Regions from separate parts of the Spiribacter curvatus genome, predicted to be linked through region 2. Evidence: predicted binding sites of a transcription regulator. Region 2 holds the regulator's gene; each other region holds the start of a gene.
The links. Region 2 encodes sigma-54, which starts transcription at its own class of promoters, with help from an activator protein. Its sites were predicted from a motif close to TGGCANGNTNCNTGCTT; they were not measured.
Positions count from the first base shown of each region.

Region 1: a site for sigma-54 is predicted at 3,105-3,121, ahead of SPICUR_RS05700 (DUF4168 domain-containing protein). Genes of this name have one in related genera too.
Region 3: a site for sigma-54 is predicted at 4,964-4,980, ahead of glnA (glutamate--ammonia ligase). Genes of this name have one in related genera too.

Region 1 covers NC_022664.1:1,142,470-1,149,320, reverse strand. The annotation lists gene SPICUR_RS05715 (YhjD/YihY/BrkB family envelope integrity protein) at 1-33, opposite strand, end outside; gene SPICUR_RS05710 (sigma-54-dependent transcriptional regulator) at 169-1,536, opposite strand; gene SPICUR_RS05705 (sensor histidine kinase) at 1,533-3,026, opposite strand; gene SPICUR_RS05700 (DUF4168 domain-containing protein) at 3,179-3,523, shown strand; gene SPICUR_RS05695 (hypothetical protein) at 3,595-3,924, shown strand; gene SPICUR_RS05690 (DUF3047 domain-containing protein) at 4,077-4,733, shown strand; gene SPICUR_RS05685 (dihydrolipoyl dehydrogenase family protein) at 4,740-6,176, shown strand; partial or broken gene SPICUR_RS10130 (TVP38/TMEM64 family protein) at 6,173-6,691, shown strand; gene SPICUR_RS05680 (bifunctional alpha/beta hydrolase/OsmC family protein) at 6,712-6,851, opposite strand, start outside.
Region 2 covers NC_022664.1:1,574,226-1,581,076, reverse strand. The annotation lists gene rapZ (RNase adapter RapZ) at 1-655, opposite strand, end outside; gene SPICUR_RS07730 (HPr kinase/phosphorylase) at 646-1,083, opposite strand; gene SPICUR_RS07725 (PTS sugar transporter subunit IIA) at 1,080-1,556, opposite strand; gene hpf (ribosome hibernation-promoting factor, HPF/YfiA family) at 1,562-1,888, opposite strand; gene SPICUR_RS07715 (RNA polymerase factor sigma-54) at 1,911-3,338, opposite strand; gene lptB (LPS export ABC transporter ATP-binding protein) at 3,400-4,131, opposite strand; gene lptA (lipopolysaccharide transport periplasmic protein LptA) at 4,137-4,658, opposite strand; gene lptC (LPS export ABC transporter periplasmic protein LptC) at 4,639-5,196, opposite strand; gene SPICUR_RS07695 (KpsF/GutQ family sugar-phosphate isomerase) at 5,198-6,172, opposite strand; gene SPICUR_RS07690 (calcium/sodium antiporter) at 6,184-6,851, opposite strand, start outside.
Region 3 covers NC_022664.1:8,926-15,776, reverse strand. The annotation lists gene SPICUR_RS00065 (NAD(P)H-dependent glycerol-3-phosphate dehydrogenase) at 1-482, shown strand, start outside; gene SPICUR_RS00060 (tRNA (cytidine(34)-2'-O)-methyltransferase) at 484-957, opposite strand; gene ntrC (nitrogen regulation protein NR(I)) at 970-2,373, opposite strand; gene glnL (nitrogen regulation protein NR(II)) at 2,373-3,428, opposite strand; gene glnA (glutamate--ammonia ligase) at 3,505-4,920, opposite strand; gene glyQ (glycine--tRNA ligase subunit alpha) at 5,174-6,079, shown strand; gene glyS (glycine--tRNA ligase subunit beta) at 6,076-6,851, shown strand, end outside.

The DNA of each region.
Region 1 (6,851 bases), 430 kb from region 2:
CAGTGCCATAAGAACGATCAGGCCCAGATTCACGGCGTGTTCTCCTCCGCCAGTCAGTCAGTGTCCGTTTCTACAGCGTCTTCGTTATTCAGAGATCATGTCGGGATGACCGTAATAGTTTGGACATGTTCCCAGAGCGGCGCAAACCCGCGCAGGCCGGTCCTCAACCTATTCCGAGTCGTCGAGTTTGCGGTACAGAGTGCGGCGGCCGATCCCGAGAATATCGGCCGCGCGGCTGCGATTACCGCCGACGGCATCCAGTACCTGGCGGATATGACTCGCCTCGACCTCGGCCAGCGTCGCAAAGGAGCGCTCCTCATGGCCGCGTGTCAGTGTCGGCGCATCGGGTGCCCGGCCGATCCGTCCAGGCAGATCGACTGCCTCGATCTGCTGGCCATTGGCGAACGCGAGGGCGCGTTCCATAGCGTTGGCAAGCTCGCGGACATTACCGGGCCAGTCATGCGCGGCGAGCTCGGCACGGGCCTCGGGGGTCAGCGCTGGCGGTTCGCGGCCCTGGCGGCGGGCCGCCGCAGTGAGGAACCCGACCGCGAGTCGATCAATGTCCGTACCGCGCTGGCGCAGCGGCGGCACGGTCACAGTGAATGTGTCGATGCGGTAGAAAAGATCCTCCCGGAAGTCGCCGTCGGCGACGCGTTGCGTCAGATCCCGGTTAGTGGCGGCGACAATGCGTACATCCACCTGGAATTCGGTGTCGGCGCCGACCGGCCGCAGTGAGCCGTCCTCGAGGACACGCAGCAGCTTTGCCTGCAAAGGCATCGGCATTTCGCCGATCTCGTCGAGAAACAGTGTTCCCGTGTCGGCGGCCTGGAGTAGACCGCGCCGCGCGGAATCGGCGCCCGTGAAGGCACCGCGGACATGGCCGAAGAACTCGCTTTCGAGGAGCTCGGCCGGTACGCCCGCGCAGTTGACGGCGATGAAGGGCTTGCCGGCACGCGCGCTTTCAGCATGGACGGCGGCGGCAACCAGCTCTTTGCCGGTGCCGCTCTCGCCATGGATGAGGACCGGGCTGTCGGTGGTGGCGATGCGCTCAATGCTGCGATAGAGCTGTTGCATGGGCGCGCTCTGCCCGACCATGCCATGAAAGCTTTCGCGGCCATGGAGTGCCTCGTAGCCGCTCAGACGCCGGCGTAACTGGATGTTCTCGAGAACACGGCCCACGCTCAGGCCGAGATGATCCAGATCGAGCGGCTTGGTCAGAAAGTCGTCCGCGTCCTTTTCCAGTGCATCGACGGCCTGCTCGATGGTCCCGAAGCCGGTGATCACGATGAACCCGATTTCGCGGCCGCCGGTGGCGCCACGGACATGCTCGAGCAGCTGAATGCCGTCGCCATCCGGTAGGCGCAGATCGCTGACCACCAACGCGGGTTGATGCTCGTCGAGCGCGGCGCGCGCTTCCGTCTCCCCCTGCGCGGTGACGATGCGATGGCCCAGGCGCTCGAGCTCATCGCGCAGCAGCCCTCGGAGGCTGCGGTCATCCTCCACGACAAGAGTGATGGCCGTTGATGGGTCGCTCAAACGGGTGCCTCCGTCTCGCGTCGCGGGAGCCGCATGACAAAGCATGCACCGGGCGGGTCGCCCGCCGATAGAGTGAGTCCACCCCCATGGCTGCGGGCGACGCCATGGGCCACCGCCAGGCCGAGTCCGGTCCCCGATCCGACCGGCTTGGTGGTATGGAATGGTTCGAAAAGCCGGGCGCGTTCCGCTTCGGGAATACCGGGGCCGTCATCCTCGACCCGGATATGACAGGCATCGGCATCAATGTGGAGGCCCACCCGGATCGTGCCGTGGGGCGTTGCCTGAACCGCGTTGCCGAGGAGATTGCAGAGTGCCTCCTCAATGCGCGGTCCGTCGATGGCGAGAACCGGTTCCTCCGCCTCGTCCAGCGCACCGTTCTGCTCAATGGTGACGCCAGCGGCGGCCGGATCCTCGCGGATGCGATCGACGGCACTGGCAATCACGCGGGAGAGTTGTGTATTGCGACGCTGCAGCGGGCGGCTGCGGGCGAAATCCATGAGCTGACGGACGGTCTGGCTGATACGCGTCACCTCAGTGCGCATATCCTCCAGTGTCTGCCGCGTCCGGGGGTCGAGATCGTCGCGCCGCAGCAGCCCCTGGGCGCGGCCATCGAGTACGCTCAGCGGCGTGCCCAGCTGATGAGCCACGCCGGCCGAGAGCTCACCCACCGCTGCGAGCTTGCGCGAGGCCTGCAGATCCGCCTGGAGGTCGGCCTGCGTGCTGCGGCGCTCAGCGATTTCGTCCGCCGCGCGCTCGATGCGATCGAGCATGGTGTTAAACCCCTCGCCGAGCTCACGGGTTTCGCGTGGGCCGGTGGGGTTGATCCGATAGTCCAGCTGCCCATCCGCGACCTGGTCCATCCCCCGCGCCAGGGTATTGAGCGGCGAGCCGATCGCGCGCCGATGACCGACGATGACGATCAGCGACAATAACAGCGCAAGGCCGGCAAGTGCGGCTGTGCCGGTGACACGGATGCGCCCGAGCATATGGCGGAGACTGTCCGGCTGACGGGTGATCTGGAGAATGGCGGCGATGCGGCCGCCCTGGGTGGTCAGTGGCAGAAAGTACGCATAGGTCGGGTCCTCGCCCAGGGCCGCATAGCCCTCGCTGCGTGGCTCCAGCGTGTTGAACGCCTCGGCGCGCTCGGTGCTGAAGCGGCGCTCGCCAACACCGGCACCGGCTAGCAGCTCGCCCTCGCGCCCGTAAATATGAGCGCCATAGACCCGCCCGAATTCAAAGGCGGAGCGCAGCGAGTCCTGCAGCAGGGCCGGCTCGCGTCGCCGGATCGCGCGGTTGAGTGGGCGCTGCAGGGTACGCGCGATAAGCTCAATGTCCTCGCGCATGCGTGATTCCGCCTCACGCTCCAGCCAGCCGATCCCCAGCCACCCGACCAGCCCAACGGCGAGCGTCACCGGCAGCACGATCAGTACGATGATCGCGGTACGCAGCCGCATCTCGCTGAAGCTCGGCCATTCTGGCCGTGTCAGCATGGCAGAGAGTGGGTCATTTCGGCACATATTCGCATGAGCGACCTCCTGAAAATCCCATCACGCCCAGTCTGAATCAGTTGGCAGGGTGTTTGCACTGTTTTGGGTGACCCGGATAGCCGGGCACGTTAATCCGCAAGATCAGGAGTCAACCAATGCGAATCACAACACCCCTCATGTCCCTGAGCCTGGCCGCCCTGATGGCGGCGTCAATGACAGCGGGTGCGCAGAGCGATGGCGGCACGGACTTCTCTGACGATCAGATTGATCAGTTCGTTGAGGCCCAGAACGAGGTTATGGAGATCCGCAACGAGTACGTCCAGCGCATCGAGTCGACCGAGGACCGTGAAGAGGCCATGGCGCTCGAGCAGGAGGGCAACGAGATGATGGTCGAGGCCGTCGAGGACACGGGTCTGAATGTCGACACCTACAGCTCGATCGCTCAGGCTGCCTCGGAGAATCCTGAGCTCGCCGAGCGTATTCAGTCGATGATGGACTGATCCCGCGCGCTGCTCAGGGGGGAGCGGCCCGGCGGTCGCTCCCTCATCGGCCTATAACCAGGAGTTGTTCCATGCATCACATGGCTCATTCAAATCGGCGCCACTGGCTGGCGCTGATTACGTTGCCGTTTCTGATCGGTCTCCCCCCCGTTGCATCGGCGCAGGAGGGGATCGTTGAGGAATGCCAGATCGAGGACTACAGCTACGAGGAACGTCGGGGCCAGCTCTATATCACCGGCGCGGCAACCTGCAGCGAAGCCAGGCTGGAGCTGACCGTTTACGACGATGCATCCGGTGAGGAACTGGCCAGTGATTTCACCTACATCATGGATGGTGACTTCGAGATTTCACTGAACGCGCCGGTACCGGAGGCGATCGTCGTTGAATATGTCATTGAGTAATGCGGGAGACTAAGCGCAGGGTGATACGAGCAATCACGTGATCCACAACGAAGGATCGTTGACATGAAAGCACTCGTTTTTCACGGCGCAAATGCCCGTCAATGGGAAGATAAACCGGAACCCGCTGTCGAGCGGCCAACCGACGCAGTGGCATGAGTCGCAGACGATTCGTTATCCGCGCGTTGACCGTCATCCTGTCGATCCCGGCAATCCTACCGACGACGGCACTGGCACAGACACCGACATCCTTCGACCCCGCGACCATCATCGGCTGGGAGCGCCACTCCTTCAGCGGCGAGACCGGCTACACGCTCTCGCAGCGCAACGCACATCGAGGCGTGCGCGCCGAATGTGATGAGGGTAGCGCGTCGGGACTCGTCTACCGCGAGGGGATCGACCTGACCCGCACGCCGATCATCGAGTGGCGCTGGCGTATTGTTGAACCGATCAGTCGCGGTACCCCGCGCCAGAAATCCGGCGATGATTATGCCGCACGACTCTACGCCGTGGATGAACACCCCATCCTGCGCTGGCGGACCCGGGCAATGAACTATGTCTCAACCACTCAGGCCGGAGTGGGCGATCACTGGTCCAACGCCTATGCCGATCAGGCGACAATGGTTGCCGTTGACGGCAGCGACGAGGGTGCTGGCTGGCGGACTCATCGGCGCAACTTACGGGAGGATTTCGCACGTTTTCATGATCGCGACATCACCGAAATCGATACACTGGCGATCATGACCGACTGTGACGACACCGACGATCGCGCCGAGGCGATCTACGGGACCATCCGATTACTGGGAGAATAACCCGCTATGGCCCGTGAACATGAATATGACCTGATCATCGTCGGCGGCGGCGTCGGCGGACTGGTCACAGCGAGCGTCGCCGGCCAACTCGGTCTTGATGTCGTGCTCGTCGAGCGTGGCCCTCGACTCGGCGGTGACTGTCTCCATCATGGCTGCATCCCCAGCAAGTCGCTCATCCACTCCGCGGCAGTGGCTCATGCGGCCCGCGACGCAGGTCGTCTGGGCATTGACGCACGGCTTGGTGAAACCGATCTGGGCGCGGTCATGGATCGAGTGCAGTCGGTGATCGACGAGATTCAGGTCCATGACGATCCAACCCGCTTCCGGGATTACGGGGTCGATGTGCGATTCGGCGAGGCGCATTTCATCGATGCACGCACCATTCGCGTCAAGGGTCAGCGCCTGCGCGCTCGGCGCTTTGTCATCGCAACCGGGTCACGCCCCCGCATCCCGGATATACCCGGGATTGAGACGATCCCGGTACTGACCAACGAGACGCTCTTCGCCGAACGCAGTCTCCCCGGCCATCTGGCCGTTGTGGGTGGTGGGCCGATTGGCACGGAGATGGCACAGGCGTTCTCGCGACTTGGCAGTCGTGTCACCCTGCTCGAGGCAGGACCGCAGATACTGCCTCGCGATGATGCCGGACTCGCTGCATCGCTGGCCGAGCACCTTCGCGGCGAGGGGGTCGATCTGCGCCTGTCGACCCACGTCAGTCGCGCTGAACCCATCGATGGCGGCGCGCGCCTGACGCTTTCCGGCAGCGCCGATGACACCACCGCGCTGGACGTCAACCGCGTCCTGATCGCCGCCGGGCGGCGTGCCAATACCGACTCACTCAACATTGAAGCCGCCGGCCTCGCCTGCGGCGACGACGGCCGTCTCAGCGTCGACCCGCGTCTGCGGACCAGTCGACATCACATTTATGCGATTGGCGATTGCGCCGGGCCTTATCCGTTCACCCACATGGCGGAATACCAGGCTGGCATCGTCATCAGTAATGCCCTGTTCCGGCTGCCGCAGCGGGTCGATTACCGGGCGGTGCCGTGGGTGACCTACACCGATCCCGAGCTGGCCCATGTGGGGATGAGCGCCGCCGATGCCAAAGCCGCCGGGATTGACTGCCAGTGCGTTGACTTCCCGCTCGCCGGTGTCGATCGAGCCATCGCCCAGGGGGCAACCACCGGTGAGCTGAAACTGGTGATCCGACGCGGACGGATCATCGGCGCCAGTCTGCTCGCCCCGCATGCCGGTGAGATCATCCACGAGCTGGCGCTCGCCATTGCCGCGCGCATTCCGCTGCGACGGCTCGCGGGAATGGTGCATGCCTACCCCACCCTCGCCCAGATCACCAAACGGGCAGCAGGTCGCCATTTCGCGACCCAACTGTTCTCGCCTGGCACGCGCCGACTGGTGCGCTGGATAAACCGGATCCTGCCATGATGAGTCGATCGGCACGCCGCGTCCTGCTCCTCGCCGGAGTCGCGATCGTTATTATTGCCGGCCTTTTGATGCGGGATAACCTGAGTCGTGAGGCCCTCACCCACTGGCTCAATGGCCTCGGCCCGTGGGCGGGTGTTGTCTTTATCGCAAGCTACGCCGCCGGCGCTGTCGCGTTTCTGCCCGGACTGGTCTTCACCATCGCCGGTGGTGCCCTGTTCGGTCCATTATGGGGAACGGTCTATAGCCTCATCGGAGCGACCAGTGGCGCCACACTCGCGTTCCTCGCCGCACGGCATGGCGTGGGAGACTGGGTAGCGCAGCGAACCGGTGCGCGCCTCGGGCGCTTACAGGCAGGAATCGATCGGGAGGGGTGGCGCTTCGTTGCTTTAATGCGCCTCGTGCCGCTGGTCCCCTTCAACCTCCTCAACTACGCGCTTGGCCTGACCCGGATCCGCCTTTCCGTGTATGCGCTGACCAGCTTCATCACCATGTCACCCGGCGCCCTTGCCTATGTCTGGGTGGGCCATGCGGGCCGTCAGGCCATCGCCGGTGGCGACAATCGACTCCAGGCTGGACTCATCGCGATCGCGCTGATCGCCACGCTCGCACTGCTGCCACGGATTATCCGCAGCATTCGCGGCGGCGATCCGGCGGAGCGCTGACGTTCAATATCGT
Region 2 (6,851 bases):
GGGATACCAGTGGGCTGTCGGTGAGGAAATCCGAAACGGCGGCATCGCGTCCCGTCAGGGCACGGAGATCGGGCTGCCAGTGCGGGTTGGGGAGGCAGCGGCTGTCAAAGACGAAGTCGGCGTCGGTGGGCGAGCCGTGCTTGTAGCCGAACGACTCGAGCTGCACCGACAGGTGATTGCCCGACTCCGCCAGTCGGGTACGGATGATGCGGCGTAACTCATGGAGCGTGGTGCGTGAGGTGTCCACCGTCAGATCAGCGCGCTCATTGAGCGGCATCAGCCGCTGCCGCTCGCCACGGATCGCCTCGTTGAGTGGCATGTCGGGTCCGCTGAGCGGATGGCGTCGCCGGGTCTCGGAAAAGCGCTTGAGCAGGGTGTCGTCATCCGCATCGAGGAACACGATTTCGGTGCTGATCCCCTGATCGGCGAGGGCGTCGAGAATGCCCGGGAAGCGACCCAGCGACAGCGGCCGGTTGCGCGCATCGATGCCCACGGCGTAGTCCGTGTCATCGCCGCTCTCGGCGATATGCCGACCGAAGGCGTCCAGCAGATCGACGGGGAGATTGTCGATACAGTAAAAGCCCGAGTCCTCGAGCGTTGCCAGCGCGACACTCTTGCCCGAGCCGGACAGTCCGCTGACGATGATCAGTCGCATGTCCCCACCTCCAGCACCTGTATAAGTTCCGCCACCGGCCGATCCGGCGAAAGGGCGATCTGCGGGATCCGAATGCCGGCGATCACGACCGACTGCCAGTCGGTCTGTGAGGTCGCCGGACGCCGCTCCCGGGTCAGCTCGACCGCCCAGTCAATGGACGCACTGGTGGCGGTCGCCTCCGGACCGAAGCGGCGGGTGACATCAAACAGTCCCGGTCCGCGCAGGCACAGCAGACCCGGCGTGCCGGCAGGCGATCGGCCGGTCAGCTGTCCCGCCGCGATCGTCACATCCACTGCATCATCGGCGATCAGCTGATGCCCATCGCGGAGCAGCATCAGCACGGTATCGCTTTTGCCCATGCCGGCTGCGCCCCGCAGCAGAATCCCGCGACCGTTGACACTCACTAACGTGCCGGGGATCTGCGTCATCCAGCGGTGTTCCCGTCATCCTTGCCCGTGATGATGGCATAGAGCTCGGCATCGCTGTTGCAGTTCCGTAACTGGTCGCAGAGTCGTTCGTCCCTGAACAGTTCGGCCAGGCGCGCGAGGATGCGCAGATGCTCGTCATTGCTGTGCTCCGGCACCAGCAGGGCGAGGAGAAGATCCACGGGCTGGCGGTCGGCGGCGTCAAAACTGATGGGTGTCGACAGCCTGATCAGCGCCGCGCGCGGCGATTCGATATCAGGACTGCGGGTATGGGGCAGGGCGACACCATGGCCAAGGCCGGTGCTGCCGAGGCGCTCACGAACCGTGAGCCCCTCGAAGATATTGCGTGTCGCATCGCTGCCTGCCGGGATATCGGCCATGAGCTGCTCGCTCAGGCGCTCCAGCGCACGTTTTTTACTGGTGACGGTGACGCCGCAGCGCGTGCGCTCCGCCGAGAGCAATCGAGTCAGCTGCATGGCAGTCAGGGTTCCAGGTTGTCGCCGACGCGTCCCTGCTCGCGGTGATGGTCGCTGCGCTTTTCCTTGTGCTTGACGACCTGCCGGTCCAGCTTGTCGACCAGCAGGTCGATGGCGGCATACATTTCATCGGCCGTGGACTCGGCAAACAGCCGGGCACCGCTGACCACCATGGTCGCCTCGGCTTTCCGGGTCTTCTTTTCCACGGTCAGGATCGTGTGGACATCGACGACATGATCGAAGTGGCGCTCGAGGCGCTCGAACTTCTCCTCGACGTAGTCGCGGAGGGCGTCGGTGATGTCGACATGATGGCCGGTGACGTCGATTTTCATGGTTTCCCCTTTTATTGTCTTCTCAGCCCAGACGTTTGCGTTCGGTGGATGAGGCAATGCCCATGACTTCCCGGTATTTGGCGACGGTGCGGCGTGCGACGTGAATCCCCTCGTCGCGGAGCATCTCGGTGAGTCGTGAGTCGCTGAGCGGACGAGCGGGCTTTTCAGCCGCGATCTGGCGCCGGATTCTGGCGCGGATGGCGGTCGCCGAGCACTCACCCCCATCGGCGGTCGGGACATGGCTCGAGAAAAACTGCTTGAATTCGAGCGTGCCCTGGGGGGTGAGAATGTACTTGCGGGAGGTGATCCGTGAGACCGTGGACTCGTGCATATCGATCGCCTCGGCGACATCGCGCAGCACCAGCGGCTGCATGGACTCTTCACCATACTCCAGAAAGCCCTGCTGGCGCTCGACGATGCACTCAGCCACCCGCTGCAGGGTCTCACCCCGGGACTGCAGGCTTTTGATCAGCCAGCGCGCCTCCTGCAGGTGCTCGCGCAGAAGGCTGTTATCGCGACTGCCATCGCCACGCCGGATCAGGCTGGCATAGTAATCATTGACGCGGATCCGGGGGGACGCCTCCGGATTGATCTCCACCTGCCAGCGGCCATTGACGCGCCGGACCCGGCAGTCGGGGACGACGTACTCGGTCCGGGTCTCGCCGAATCGTGAGCCGGGGTGCGGATCGAGCTGGCGGATAAGCCGCAGGGCCTCATCCAGCGTCGCCTGATCGACACCGAGTCGATCCCGCAGGACCGACTGCTGAGCGCTACCGAAGAGCTTCCAGTCGGCGTCGATGGCCCGCCGTGCCACCGCCCGGCCGGGCGTTCCGCTCGGCATGGCATCGATCTGGATGCGCAGCGCCTGACGGGCATCGCTCGCCGCGACGCCGATGGGATCCATGTGCTGGAGGATCGTCAGCACCGCATTGACGTCATCCTCGTCGATATCCCCGTCACCTCCGAGCGTCTCGAGCAGATCAGCCAGGGGCTCGGTCAGATGACCCCGTTCGTCGAGAGCATCGATCAATGCGGCGGCGATGCGCCGGTCCCGCTCACCGAGGCTGGAGAGATCGACCTGCCACTGGAGATGATCCTGTAGCGAGCCGGACGGGGCTGCATGACGGTCGAGGGAGTCATCACCGCTGCCGGGCTCATCCCAGTGGTCGGCGACCGTGATGCCTTCGCCGAACTGGGTCGCATCGGTGGCGCTCGACCCCAGTACCGCTTCCGATGGGTCGACCGCTGGCTCGCCGGGCGCTTCGGACTGCTCGTCGGCGGCCGCTGTGTCGGTGTCATCATCCGGCTCGAGCATGACGTTCGACTCGAGCGCTTCGCGGATCTCCAGGCTCAGCTCGGCGGCCGGCAGCTGCAGCAGCCGGATCGCCTGCTGTAGCTGTGGTGTCATGGTCAGCTGCTGACTGGCCCGAAGTTCAAGCGATTGCTTCATTGTTTCCCGCGCCCTCTTTGATGGCACCAGACTAACGCCGGGCGTGAACCCCTCGCCAGTCTCAGAGCTGGAAGTCCTCGCCGAGGTAGACGGCACGCACCTCGGCATTGTCGAGAATCGTCGCGGGTGTCCCATCGGCGATCACCCGGCCGGCATTGAGGATGCTGGCCCGATCGACGAGCGCCAATGTCTCGCGGACATTATGATCGGTGATCAGAACGCCGATGCCACGATCGGCGAGGTGGCGGACGATGCCCTTGATGTCACCGACGGAAATGGGATCGACACCCGCGAATGGTTCGTCGAGGAGAATGAATCGTGGATCGGCGGCGAGTGCCCGGGCAATCTCCACGCGCCGGCGCTCTCCACCCGAGAGGCTGATGCCGGACTGCTCGCGCAGATGCCCAATGCTGAACTCCTCCATCAGGGCATCGGCCTGCTCGAAGCGGCGGGTCCGTGAGAGATCATCGCGGGTCTCCAGCACGGCGAGCAGGTTATCGACCACCGACAGGCGCCGGAACACGGATGCCTCCTGGGGCAGATAGCCGATTCCCCGTCGCGCCCGGGTGTGCATGGGCAGTCCAGTGATGGTCTCGCCGTCGAGCCATATATCGCCGCCATCGGCGCGGATCAGGCCGACGATCATGTAAAAGCTTGTGGTCTTGCCGGCGCCGTTGGGGCCGAGCAGCCCCACGATCTCGCCGCTCTCCAGCCCGAGAGACACCCCATCGACGACCGCATGGCCGCGATAGGCCTTATACAGACCGTTTGCCTCGAGTCGATTCCGTGTCATCCGATTCAATCCGTTGCCGGCGTCACAGTGACATTGACGCGCTCGGCATCGTCATCACCGCTCTCTGCCACCGTTCGGCCGGCCTGGGGGTAGTGAGTGATGACCCGCCCGGTAACTGTATTGTCGCCCTGCCACAGCCGTCCGCCCTGGCGCAGGATCAGCCGCTCGGGGCCGATGGCAAAATACTCCATGCGGGGTGCCTCGGCATGCCGGGTAGCCGCATCGGCCAGTGTCTCCCGGTAAGTGGCCGGGGCACCGTCGACGGTGACACGCTCCAGCCGGCCGTCATCGTCGGCGTAGACATGCATGACATCGCCCTCGATGCGCAGCCTTCCCCGGGTCAGCACCACCTCGCCGCGGTAGACGCTGATGCCCCGTGCATCATCCACCTCCGCGCTGTCGGCGATGAGTTCAACCGGTGGCGCGCTGGCGTCATTGGTGCCGTCCTGGCCGTGTGCCACTGGCAATCCGATCAGGAGGCACAGAATGGCGCCGGTCAGGCGGTATTCAGGATGAAGCCGCATCATGTCGTCCCCTTACATTGTTCAGTAGCTCGATACGCCGCTCATCGAGCCAGGCGCGGGCGCCGATGGCATCGATCCGGGTGCCCGGTTGCGTCAGCGTCACAGCGCGGTCGGTCTCGGCATACCGCTCGGGTATCTCGAGTTCCAGCAGCGTGGTTGTCAGCCGGGTCATACCGGCGGGGCGCTCGCGCTCGATGACGACATGGCCGGTCAGGCGCGCCTGTGTCTGCTCGGGTCCGATCCAGGCGTGATCGGAGTGCCCGCGCCAGGGTGCGCCCTCATCGGTTGCCACGCGCCACTCCGGTGCGGCCAGTCGCCAGGCCTCGTCGCCGCGGTTCTGGCGGGCATTCGGGGAGCGCACCCGCCAGGCGACATGACCCTCGACATCGGTTGTGGTCAGCGTGACATCGCGGGCGTAGGCCGCCAGTGCCGATTCAGTACCCACGCTGGCAGTGCGATCACCGCTGTCGGTCCCGATCATCCGCCAGCCGATCAGTGCCACCAGGATCATCGCCAGCAGGCCGATGGCTGCCCGGCGCACGTCAGACAACGCCCGCGCGCAGCAGGTCGTGCATATTCAGCGCCCCGGACAGACAGCCCGCTGCATCATTCACGAGCAGCCCATTGATGCTGTGCCGTTCCATGACGGCAAGGGCCTCGGCGGCGAGCTGCGAGACCTCGACACAGCGTGGATTGGCGGTCATGACGGTGTCGATCGCCGTGGCATGGACATCCACACCCTCATCGAGCGCGCGGCGCAGATCACCGTCGGTGAAAATGCCCAACACCTGCCGTTGCGAATCGACCACTGCGGTCATCCCCAGCCCCTTACGGGTCATCTCCAGCAACGCATCGGCCATTGTCGTCTCCGGCAGCACGACAGGGATCGCCTCGCCGGTATGCATCAGGTCCTCGATACGTAGCAGCAGGCGTCGGCCGAGACGGCCACCCGGGTGGGAGTGCGCGAAGTCCTCGGCGGTGAATCCGCGCGCATCGAGCAGCGCGATCGCCAGCGCATCGCCCATCGCCAGCGCGGCCGTCGTGCTGGCGGTGGGCGCGAGACCGAGGGGGCAGGCCTCGGCATCAACACCGGCGTCGAGGTGGATGGTCGCGGCGCCGGCAAGCGTCGATCGGGCATTGCCGGTAATGGCGATCAGATCGAGTCCGCGGCGCTTGATGGCCGGCAGCAGTCGATTGATCTCCTCCGTCTCCCCGGAGTTCGACAGGGCGATGATGCAGTCCCCGGACGTGATCATCCCCAGATCGCCGTGGCTGGCCTCGCCCGGATGGACGAAAAACGCCGGGGTACCGGTGCTTGCCAGCGTCGCCGCCAGCTTGCCGCCGATATGCCCTGATTTGCCCATCCCCAGCACGACCACGCGTCCGCTGCAGGCCAGCAGAGACCGGCAGGCATCGGCAAAGGTCCCGTCAATACGGGACTGGAGCGCGTCGAGCGCCGCCATTTCGGTCTCAACGACGGCACGGCCGAGGCGACAGAAGTCTGTATCCGCAGTCATTGTCTTGGCCCTTAACCCTGGCTGTAGAACAGCAGCCCCTGATACGCGAGGTAGGCAATGACCAGCACCCCGCCTTCCCATCGATTCAACCGACCGCGCTGGCCGACCAGAAAGCCCATGACCGCGATCGCCAGCATGAAGCCGGTCATGATGCCGTAATCCCTCGCCAGCCCGCTCATATCAAAGCTGAAAGGCGCGATGGCGCCGGCAATCCCCAGTACCGCCAGCAGGTTGAAGAGATTCGAGCCCATGATATTGCCCACCGCGAGCTCGCCCTCGCCGCGCCGCACGCTGGCGATACCGGCCGCAAGCTCAGGCAGGCTGGTGCCGACGGCGACGATCGTCAAACCAATCACTAGGTCGCTGATACCCAGTCGGCTTGCCAGTGCCACCGCCGCCCAGACGAGAATCCGTGAGCTGGCGATCAGGATGACAAGCCCTGTAGCGGTCCATAGCATCGCCTGGCGGGGCGGCATGGCCGCCGGCACCGCCGATGCGAGTTCGCGGCTGATCAGGGCATCGTCGCTCCGGGCGTGGCGCGACTGCCAGGCCATCCAGGCGAGGACGCCGACCATGCCGGCGAGGAGCAGCAGGCCGTCCAGGCGCGACAGTGTGCCGTCGACGAGGAGGGCACCGGTCGCCACGACAACGAACATCAGCAGCGGGAACTCGCGGCGCA
Region 3 (6,851 bases), 360 kb from region 2:
GCGATGATCTGATCGGTGTCGGGCTTGGTGGTGCCGTCAAGAACATCCTCGCCATTGCCACCGGCATCGCCGATGGCCTGGGGTTCGGCGCCAATGCCCGCAGTGGGCTGGTCACCCGCGGGCTCGCCGAAGTCCGTCGGCTGGGGGCCGCACTCGGCGCCGACGACCGCACGCTCACGGGGCTTGCCGGGCTCGGCGATCTGATGCTCACCTGCACCGACGATCAGTCGCGGAACCGCCGGATGGGGCTCGCGCTGGGCCGCGGGGCATCCATCGACACGGCAACCGCCCAGATCGGGGCCGTGGTGGAGGGTGTCCGCACCGCCACCGAGGTGGGCGGGCTGGCACGGCGGCTGGGCGTGGATATGCCGATCTGCGCGGCGGTCGAATCGATCATCACCACCGGGCGCTCACCCATGAGCGCGGCAGAGGCCCTCATGGAGCGCCGCCCCGGCGCGGAGTTTGATGATCGCCTGAGCTGATTCAATCGATCCCGACGCTACCGGCGAAGTCAATCTGCCGCCAGGCCTCATAGACCGTCACGGCCACACTGTTGGAGAGGTTGAGGCTGCGATTGCCGGGCTGCATGGGCAACCGCAGTCGTCGCTCCGTAGGGATCTGTGCCATGACCGCGTCCGGGAGCCCGGCGGTCTCGCTGCCAAAGAGCAGCGCGTCGTCGGGCTGATAGGCCGGTCGATCGAAGCGGACCTGGCCACCGGTGGTCAGCGCCCAGACCCGGTTCGGCGCCACGGCGTCGAGAAACGCCGCAAAATCATCATGCACCCGCATCGCCGTGAATTCATGATAGTCCAGACCGGCGCGGCGCATCCGCCGGTCGTCGAGTCCGAACCCGAGCGGCCGGATCAGATGCAGCGGCGCGCCGCTGTTGGCGCAGAGCCGGATCACATTGCCGGCGTTAGGCGGAATCTCGGGACGGTGGAGGACAACATGGGGCAGCATGGCCGGTGATTATACCCGCATCTGCAGATCCCGGATCTTGCGTGTGAGGGTGTTGCGGCCCCAGCCGAGCAGCCTTGCGGCATCCTGACGTCGACCCCCGGTACGTCGCAGCGCCGCCTCGATCAGGACCCGGTCAACGCGACCATGAGCGGCGGCCAGGGCACCATCGCTCTGGCTCTCCGCCTGCTGATCGGCCCAACGCGCCAGGGCGCTCTCCCAATCCGCCGCGCCACTGGCTGGCACCGGCTCATCGACACCGGCGAGCTCCGGCGGCAGGTCCTCCATCTGCACCGTGCGACCACTGGCCATGACCGTCAGCCAGCGGCAGGTATTCTCCAGCTCGCGGACATTGCCGGGCCAGGGCAGCGCCTGCATCCGCTGCTCGACAGCCGGCGCAAGCTGCTTGGGTTCGACATTGAGCTCACGAGCGGCACGGCGCAGGAAATGATCCGCCAGTGACGGGATATCCGCCTGGCGCTCACGCAGCGCCGGGCAGTGAATGCGAATAACGTTCAGACGGTGGAACAGATCCTCGCGGAAACGCCCCTCCGCCACCAGGTGATCGAGGTTCTGATGGGTTGCGGCGATGATGCGTACATCCACCCGCATCGGCGTATGGGCACCCACCCGATAGAACTCGCCGTCCGCCAGCACGCGCAGCAGCCGGGTCTGGAGTTCGGCGGGCATGTCACCGATTTCATCGAGGAACAGCGTGCCCCCATTGGCCTGCTCGAAACGGCCACGCCGGACCTGGTGGGCGCCGGTAAACGCGCCCTTCTCATGACCGAACAGCTCAGACTCCATCAGATCGCGTGGAATCGCGGCCATATTGAGGGCGATGAACGGCTTCTCCGCCCGTGGACTATGGCGATGCAGCGAGCCCGCCACCAGCTCTTTGCCGGTCCCCGATTCGCCGTTGATCAGCACGGTGATATTGGAGCGCGACAGACGGCCGATGGCACGGAACACCTCCTGCATCGCCGGCGCCTCGCCGATGATCTCCGGCATCTCGCCGCCGGGATCGGCCGCCGGCGCACTGCTGCGGACCGCCGCGGCCGCCCGGCGGACCAGATCGATGGCCTCCTCGACATCGAAGGGCTTGGGCAAGTATTCGAACGCGCCACCCTCATAGGCGGACACCGCCGCGTCGAGATCGGAATGGGCGGTCATGACGATCACCGGCAGCTCGGCGTCGAACGCATTGACCCGCTTCATCAGCGTCAGCCCATCGAGCCGCGGCATGCGTATATCGGTGATCAGTACATCCGGCGCGCCGTCACCCATCGCCGCCAGCGCCGCCTCACCGGATTCGAAGTCCACCGCCTGCATGCCATCCCGCTCCAGCGCCTTTTTCAGGACCCACCGGATCGAGCGGTCATCATCGATAATCCATACATTGATTGCGTCATCCATCAGGCATCCTCCAGCGGTAACCAGACGGTGAAGACGGTGTGCCCGGGCTCGCTGGTGCACTCAATCAGCCCGCCATGCTGATTCACCAGGTTCTGGGCAATCGGCAGGCCAATACCGCTGCCCTCCGCCCGTCCCGTCACCATCGGGTAGAAAATCTGATCCTGCATCGCCGGGGAGATCCCCGGTCCGTTATCAATCACCTCGATCCGCGCCACCAGCCGGTGCTGACGCTCACCAATCGTGAAACGCCGCTGGGTGCGGGTCTGCAGCGTGATCCGGCCCCTCTCGCCGACCGCCTGCAGGGCATTGCGCACCAGATTGAGCAGCGCCTGGATCAGCTGGTCGCTGGCTGCCGCCATCACCGGAATGCTCGGATCGTAGTCACGATGGATCTCCACTCCCTCGGGGGCCTCGACGACCGCCAGACTGCGGACATGCTCGAGGACCTCGTGGAGGTTCGTGGGCGAGTGCTCGATCCGTGAATCGGGCCCGAGCAGGCCGTTGACCAACGTCCGTAGCCGATCGGCCTCGCTGATGATGATGCGGGTGTACTCGCGCTGGTCATCATCATCGAGCTCCGAATCCAGCAGCTGCGCCGCGCCACGCAGCCCACCCAGCGGGTTCTTGATCTCGTGGGCCAGACCCCGGATGAGCTCCCTGATCGCCTGGTTCTGCGCGATCAGCCGGTTCTCGCGGGAGATGCGCAGATGGCGATCGAGCTGCTCGAACTCCAGCAACAGCGTCTCGGTCTGATCGAGCGGCGTGATCGCGCAGTCCACCGTAATGGTGCGGTCCGGCCCAAGGCTGAGGCGCATCTCCCGCTCGGTATAACTCGCCGCCTGGGCAAAGGCCTGCTCAATCGGTTCCTCGAGAACCGCCAGGGCCGGGACGACCTGCGTGAACCGCTCGCCCAGCGCCTGCCGACTGCTCATATGCAGGAGCGATTCCGCTGCCGCGTTCATGCGAACGATCCGGCGCCCGGCGTCGATCACCACCACGGCACGGGTGAGGTTATCGAGGATTCCGCAGGCATCGATTGTCGCGGCATTCGTCATCGTCGCCCTCGATTGAAGAAAAAAACCCCCGCAGGTGCGGGGGTCTTTGATCGAACATCGTCACAGTGCGAGCGGATCAGACGCTGTAGTAGAGGTTGAACTCAATCGGATGCGTCGTCATCCGCAGCTGCTGGACGTCCTCGCGCTTGATATCGATGTAGCCATCAATGGCGTCGTCGCTGAAGACACCGCCCACCTTCAGGAACTCGCGATCCTTGTCGAGCGCGTCCAGCGCCTCCTCCAGCGAGAAGGCCACCTTGGGAATATCCGCCTCTTCCTCGGGCGGAAGGTCGTAGAGATCCTTGTCCATGGCATCACCGGGGTGGATCTTGTTCTGGATCCCGTCGAGACCGGCCATCAGCATCGCCGCAAAGCACAGGTACGGGTTGGCGGTGCTGTCCGGGAAGCGCAGCTCGATGCGCCGGGCCTTGGGATTGGCCACCCACGGGATCCGCACGGATGCGGAGCGATTACGGGCCGAGTAGGCCAGCAACACCGGCGCCTCGAAGCCCGGGACCAGCCGCTTGTAGCTATTGGTCGAGGCGTTGGCGAAGGCGTTGATCGCCCGGGCATGCTTGATCAGCCCGCCGATGTAGTAGAGCGCCGTCTCGGACAGCCCCCCGTACTGATCGCCGGCAAACAGCATCTCGCCAGTCTTGCCGATGGACTGATGGACGTGCATCCCGCTGCCATTATCACCCACGACCGGCTTGGGCATGAACGTGGCGGTCTTGCCGTAGGCGGCGGCGACGTTGTGCACGACGTACTTGAGGGTCTGCACCTCATCGGCCTTCCTCACCAGGGTGTTGAAGCCCACGCCGATCTCGCACTGCCCGGCGGTGGCCACTTCGTGATGATGCACCTCGGTGGTCATGCCGACGTCGGTCAGGCACTCGAGCATCGCCGAGCGCATGTCGTGGAGGCTGTCCACCGGGGGCACCGGGAAGTAACCGCCCTTCACGCCCGGACGGTGGCCCATGTTGCCATCGGGATAGACCTTCTCGGTGTTCCAGTCCGCTTCCTCGGAGTCGATCTTGTAGAACGAGCCGCTCATGTTGGTGCCATAGCGCACGTCATCGAACACGAAGAACTCGTTCTCGGGCCCGAAGTAGGCGACATCACCAATGCCGGTGGACTGCAGATAGGCCTCGGCGCGCTGGGCGATGGAGCGCGGGTCACGGCCATAACCCTGCATGGTGTTGGGCTCGATGATCTGGCAGACCAGCGTGAGGGTCATGTCGTCGAAGAACGGATCGAGCATGGCGGTATCGGCATCGGGCATGAGAATCATGTCCGACTCGTTGATGCCCTTCCAACCATCGATCGAGGATCCGTCAAACATCTTCCCCTCGGCAAAGAGATCCGCATCCACGGCGTGGGCCGGCAGTGTGACGTGCTGCTGCTTGCCCTTGGGGTCGGTGAAGCGCAGATCCACAAAGCGGACCTCGTTGTCCTTAATCATTGCAAGAACGTCGTCGGCGGTTTGAGCCATCGTTTGGCCTCCAGTCGTATCCGTTAAAAAGTCCCCCGGGGAGAAGCATTTTCCGTGCCAATCCGTCAGAGCGCACCAAATCGGGCCCCAATATGACCAATACGGGGCACCAGTCGGGGTGCATGCACCACTCTAACGCGTTTGCCTGATCAAGCGCACCAAACCCGTGCAATCAGTGGCGGAGCGCGGCCTGACAGGGGTGGCGTGGCCGGGCTATACTTTCGGCCTTTCGCCGTTTCGCTGGAGAGCCTCCATGACCTTTCAGGCGCTGATTCTTGCGCTGCAGAAATACTGGGCCGACCGCGGCTGTGTGCTGATGCAGCCCCTCGACATGGAAGTCGGTGCCGGGACCTTCCATCCCGCGACCTTCCTGCGGTCGATCGGCCCGGAGCCCTGGCGCGCCGCATATGTCCAGCCATCCCGGCGGCCCACTGACGGCCGCTATGGCGAGAACCCCAACCGCCTGCAGCACTACTACCAGTTCCAGGTCGCGCTCAAGCCCTCGCCGGCGGACATCCAGGAGCAGTACCTGGGATCGCTGGAGGCGCTCGGCATTGACCCGCTGGTCCATGACATCCGCTTTGTCGAGGACAACTGGGAGTCGCCCACGCTGGGCGCATGGGGGCTCGGCTGGGAGGTCTGGCTCAACGGCATGGAGATCACCCAGTTCACCTATTTCCAGCAGGCCGGCGGCCTCGACTGCCGGCCGGTGATGGGCGAGATCACCTATGGTCTGGAGCGGATCGCGATGTATCTCCAGGAGGTGGAGAGCGTGTTCGACCTGGTCTGGAGCGAGGGCGTCGACGGACCCGTCACCTACGGCGATGTCTACCTGCAGAACGAGCGTGAGCAGTCCCGCTACAACTTCGAGGAAGCCGATGTCGGGAGCCTTTTCACGCAATTCGACACCTGCGAGCGCGAGGCGCTGAGGCTTGTTGACCAGGGGCTGGCCCTCCCGGCCTATGAGATGACCATGAAGGCCTCCCATGCCTTCAATATGCTCGATGCCCGGCACGCCATCTCGGTGACCGAGCGGCAGGGCTACATCCTGCGTGTCCGCACCATGGCCCGGGCGTCGGCCCGCGCCTATTACGACTCGCGTGAAGCACTCGGCTTCCCGCTGTGTCCGACGACCGAGTCCAGACGGGGTGCGGCATGAGCAGTGATACCGCGACGCTGCTCTTCGAACTGGGCATGGAGGAGCTACCGCCCGGCGCCCTGGACGATCTCAGTGATCGCCTCGCCACTGCAGTGGCGGGCGGTCTCGAGCGTGCCGGTGTCGAATACACGACGTGCCGGGCGTTGGGTGCGCCCCGCCGCCTCGCCGTCCAGATCGAGGCGGTCGCGCGTCGCCAGCCCGACCGCGACTTCGAGCGCCGTGGGCCCGCGCTGGCCGTGGCCTATGACGATAGTGGTGCACCAACCCGTGCCGCCGAGGGCTTCGCCCGCTCCTGCGGCGTTAACGTCAATCAGCTAGAGACCCTGGAGACCGACGAGGGGGCCTGGCTCGCGCATCGTGGTACCGAATCCGGCCGCGACACGCGGGAGCTGCTGCCCGGCATCATCGAGCATGCCCTGAGCCATCTGCCGATTCCCAAGCGAATGCGCTGGGGCGATCAGACCAGCGAATTCGTCCGCCCGGTGCACTGGGTGGTGCTCATGCTCGATGAAGCGGTCGTCCCGGTGACCGTGTTCGGCGTCGACAGCGGCCGGGAAAGCCGCGGTCACCGCTTCCATCACCCGGCCCCGGTGGTGCTTGCCCATGCCCATGACTACACGGCGGCGATGCGCGATGCCCATGTCCTCGTCGATCGCACGGATCGGCGGGATCATATCCTCGAGGGCGTGCGTGCCGAAGGCGAGCGTATCGGTGGTCATGCAGTGATCGATCCGGCGCTGCTCAATGAGGTCAATGCCCTGGTGGAATGGCC